DNA from 2 places in the Colwellia sp. BRX8-7 genome. Region 2 is predicted to be linked to the other one. Evidence: predicted binding sites of a transcription regulator. Region 2 holds the regulator's gene; the other holds the start of a gene.

Region 1 (2,416 bases), on a different contig from region 2:
TGTACTGGCGTAGCTAATAGCCATTGCCAAACTGGCGGTAACATCCACTGTTGGGAAAACAACATGCCTAACATGGGTAACACCAGTGGCAAGGTAAGTAGGCCTGCTCCCAATACGGGCCAACATGCTTTAGTATAAAAAGGCTGATGTTGGCTGGGCTTTTCTATCACGCTGTCATTGTTCAACGGGATAAAAAGGTAACCGGCTTGTGTCACGGCTTGGGTTAGTTGTTCATCCGTTACAAAGGATAAAGTTTTTACTTGTACGTGCTCGGTGGCTAAATTGACCGATGCATCGACCACACCGGTTACTTTTAACAATGCCTGTTCGACCCGCGTCACACAAGAGGAGCAACTCATCTTTCCAATACCAAATTGCTTTACCTTTACGGGCACTTGATAACCAGCCTCAATAACAGCGGTAATTAATTCACTATGACTGGCAGTGCCTTGAATAGTAGCCGTATCTGTAGCTAGGTTAACGGTAACATCTGTCACGCCAACCACTTTGTGTAAGGCCTTTTCAACACGACCGACACATGAAGCACAGGTCATACCGTCAATTATAAATTGTGTAGTTGTATTCATAAGCTTCTCATCTTAATTGAATTGTAGAACTAAGTTGAGGTTAAAGCTTACCACGGTAGTAGGGTCAACTGTTTTAGTATAAAAAGTGTTATAAGTAACAATTTATAATTTAACGGTGAACACCGTATTTTAAGGAGGAGTACAACAATCTTAATGACTGCTTTTTTAGATCAGCGATACCTGAGGTTAAATCTTTAATGTCTATATTCGTATCAAACAGTAAAATATACGCCTGCAAAATTTTAGGTTGCTAAAGACTCCTCTTTGGCAGCTATTGCCCTTAGGGTTATATTGTAGAAATTAACTACTTCAACGTTTAATTAAATTTTTTGAAAGATATTTTCGGTGCTTAAACGTAATAATTGCAGTTGCTGACTTTATTTAACGGTTTCCACCTTAATTTAGAAGGTTGCAACTTTAATCAACTTATACAGGTTTTTACCTAATTATTTTCATTGATGTTTTTAAGAAAATAATAAACATAAAAAGCACCAATACCTAAAAGAATTGCTAATCCGCCAAAAGAATAAAGTACAACGGGATCATTAATAATCATATCGAAAAAGTTCATAATAGACTCCATAAAAATAATTGAGTTATAACAAAAATGGCTATAACGTAATGTTATAGCCATTTTAAATCGTGGGTTACTTTATGGTTGTGATATAGATCAATGAACCTTAAATTTATCCCTTAGATTATTGTCTTATTTTTTAGAGCTAAGGTTTTATTGTTTAGCTTTTAATGCTTCTTGTTCGATAATTTGTTGATAAAGTCGGTCAGCCTTTTCCCTTGCTTGAGCTATTTCTACATTGCTGAGTTTTAAGGAGTCCATATCGCGACTTTTTCCTGCATTTTGATAACCATTACTTGCGGAAATAATATTCCATATAAAAGACATCTCTACACTTTTCTCAACACCCAATCCTTCAAAATACATCAGTGCTAAATTAAACTGGGCTAGGGCGTAGTTTTGCTTTGCCGCAGTTTCATACCAACGTGCGGCTTTTGGATAGTCTTTATATGTACCCGTGCCATTGAAATACATAACACCAAGATTAAATTGTGCGGCAACGGAGTCTCTTATCGCTGCTCTTTCCATCAGTGCAAAAGCGGTTTTTAAATCTTTTTTAACGATGACTCCGTCAGAATACATCAGTGACAAACTAAATAGTGCGTCGGGGTGATTTTGTGAAGCGGCTAAGGACATTAATTCCAACGCTTTTTTGGGATCTTTTGTAACGCCGTAACCATTTAAATAAATAAGCGCCATTTGATACTGCGCAGGAGAATACTCCTGAGCAACTAAGGGTTCAAATTCATTTATAGCCGCTTTAAAAGCACCACGGTTTAATTCATAAATGCCTTGGTCAAGATCACCTTGATAAGCAAAGCTCGAAACACTACTTACTATAGATAGACAAAAAAGGGCGAATATTGTTTTTTTCATAACGTTCTCATTATTTTAATCGTATGATTATTAAGTGTAGCAAGTAATATAATTTAATGATTAATTTTTACAGTGAAGCTTGCAACATAATTTCTTCAATTTGTTCTTCTAATTCGAGCCAATACATTTCATTTTCTTCAACATCTGCTTTGAGCTTAGCTTGTTGCTTAATGAGTACGGCTAAGCGTGCTTTATGTTCACTTTGATATATCTCACTTTCGGCTAATACTCCTTCAACTTCAGCTAATTCAGTTTGCAGCAGTTGCACTTTCTTCTCGTATTTATCGGCTTGTTTACGCAGTGGAGATGCTTTTTTACGTAATTCAGCTTGGTCTTTGCGTAATTGTTTTTTATCAACAACCTCAAGAGACTTTGCGGG
Region 2 (2,416 bases):
GCTAATGGCGAGAGGTAACCATCAGGTTTTATCGCTAAGACATCACAGTTAAGGCGGTCAATGACATGCTCTGCAGTATTACCAATAAGTGCCGCTGAAATCCCCGTTCGACCAATAGTACCTAACACAACTAATTCAGCATCAACGTGCTTAGAAATACTTTGAATAACATCTTCAGGTAAACCTTCTTTAACATGGGTATTTTTAAGCGGAATATTAAAGCTATTAGCATGGTCTTTCATCGCACTTTTGTGATGATTAAACATAGTGTCGTTATATTCAGAGGCGTTAAACTCTGGAATTTCAATGGCAATATTTACTGGCGTACCTGGATAAGAATTCACTAAATGGACATTAGCTTTAATCAGTGAAGAAAACACTATTGATTCTTGGGTTAACTTATTATTAAGCGCTTTGTGCTCATCATCATCGCTACCGATATTGAGTGCGGTAAGTAAATTACCATTGCTTGGCCAGCTATGGTCTTTAACCAGTAATACTGGGCAGGGACATTTCCTTAAGATATGCCAATCTGTTGGCGTAAAAATAACCGACTTTAGCTTGTCATGTTGATGGGTGCCTTTGATGACAATATCGAAGTTTTCAGCCAGTACTTTTTTTATGATCTTTTCAAATGGGCGATTATGCCAAATAATACAGGTATCTATGGTTATGTCTTGGTGATCAGTTTCTGAAATCTTTTCGTCTAACCATAGTTTACGATCATTAATAACCGATTGACGCATTGCTTCTCGCTCATCGCCAGAAAGCATGGTGGTCATTTCATAAGATAAATCATAAATGGTTAAAAATGCAGTGATCTGTCCGCCACTGTGTCGTGCTAATTCAATCGCACGTTTCAACGCTTTTTGATTTTCAGTGGTTGGATCAATAACGGCTAATATTTTTTTATACTTATCCATAATGTTTACTCCCTAGTTATTAAATAATATTAATAATAGACCATAATTAATAGATATTATTTGCTTTAAATCATAATATTTCAATAAAAAAAATGCTTAACATCTTTAATGTTAAGCATTTATCTATAATTATTTAAAAAAGCGATAAACTACAGTGAAGCACACTCGTTAAGTTTATCCATATTAAGTATTGTGATGAGTTTTCCATCAACTGTGATTAATTCATTTTTTTGAAAACGATTTAATAATCTACTGATGGTTTCAACCGTTAAACCAATATAATTACCAATGTCACTTCGCGTCATCGTTAGGCGAAAATCTGTTAGTGACATACCCCGTGCATGATAGCGACTGGCTAAGGTTGAAATAAAAGTTGCCAAGCGTTGTTCAGCATTTTTGCGGTTAAGTAGCGTTAACATTTCTTGATCTGCGCGGATTTCTGAACTCATCATGCGAAGAATTTGTTTTTTCAACTTAGGCATCGTATTCGATAATGAATCTAAAGTATTGTAAGGTATCTCACAGACCATAGATGTTTCTAAGGCTTTTGCAAAACTAGGATGCTCTGACTCAGCAATAGCATCAAAACCTAATAAATCACCCGCTAAATGAAAACCGGTAATTTGTTCTTCACCTTGTTCATTAACCGTAAATGTTTTGAATGTTCCAGAGCGAATAGCGTATAAAGCTTGCATTTTGTCGCCATCTTGGAAAATTTGTTCGCCTTTATGGATAGGGCGTTTACGGTCAATAATGCTGTCTAGTGTATCGAGTTCTTTATCATTTAAAGAGAAAGGTAAACACAGCTCGCTGATACTACAGTTTTGACAATGAATATGTTGAGATGTAGAACATGGCTTTTTATACATATTAACCTAAATGAGTTATCCCTAATTTATCGATCATATTAAAACAATTGCTGATATGCAAACATTAAACTGTATATTCCGTATGAAATTATCATTAGCGCCATTATTTTCTTGAATTTCGTGTTTGTTACCAACGACTTTATACCAAAAGAGCCAAGTGAAAGACTTAACAAGGCTGGTAAAGTACCTAAACCAAAACTGGTCATAATTAGGGCGCCACTGAGGGCACTTCCACTGGCTAAGGACCAAGTTAATGTTGAGTAGACTAAACCACAAGGTAACCATCCCCAGACTGCTCCTAATGCTAGCGCTTGTTTAGCATTATTAATGGGAATAAACCTTTTACTTAACGGGGATAGATAGCGCCAAAGGAACTTACCCATTTTTTCAACTTTTGATAGCCACATTAACCATTGGCCTAAATACAAGCCTAATAAAATTAAAAATACCGCTGCAAATAAGCGTAAAAAACCTAATGGAACGCCAATATTTTTTATTGCAATAGAACTACTAAATCCAACGATTGCCCCAATTAAGCTATAAGAAAAAATTCGGCCAACATTATATGCACCGACCAGCTTAAATTTATCCCTGCCTTTTTGTTGCGGTGATATAGCAGATGTT

What was found. The regulator FNR, encoded in region 2, switches genes on or off when oxygen is low (the NO sensors DNR and NnrR bind a similar motif). The targets are predictions, from matches to a motif close to TTGATCTAGATCAA.
Region 1: a site for FNR is predicted at 1,248-1,261, ahead of H4J57_RS20090 (DUF3149 domain-containing protein). Genes of this name have one in related genera too.

What each region holds. Positions count from the first base shown of each region.
Region 1 is NZ_JACGVP010000011.1:101,774-104,189, forward strand. Features, by position in the region: gene H4J57_RS12285 (heavy metal translocating P-type ATPase) at 1-587, opposite strand, end outside; gene H4J57_RS20090 (DUF3149 domain-containing protein) at 1,030-1,158, opposite strand; gene H4J57_RS12290 (tetratricopeptide repeat protein) at 1,315-2,037, opposite strand; gene H4J57_RS12295 (ATP-binding cassette domain-containing protein) at 2,105-2,416, opposite strand, start outside.
Region 2 is NZ_JACGVP010000021.1:39,516-41,931, reverse strand. Features, by position in the region: gene uspE (universal stress protein UspE) at 1-923, opposite strand, end outside; gene fnr (fumarate/nitrate reduction transcriptional regulator Fnr) at 1,073-1,792, opposite strand; gene H4J57_RS17355 (sulfite exporter TauE/SafE family protein) at 1,831-2,416, opposite strand, start outside.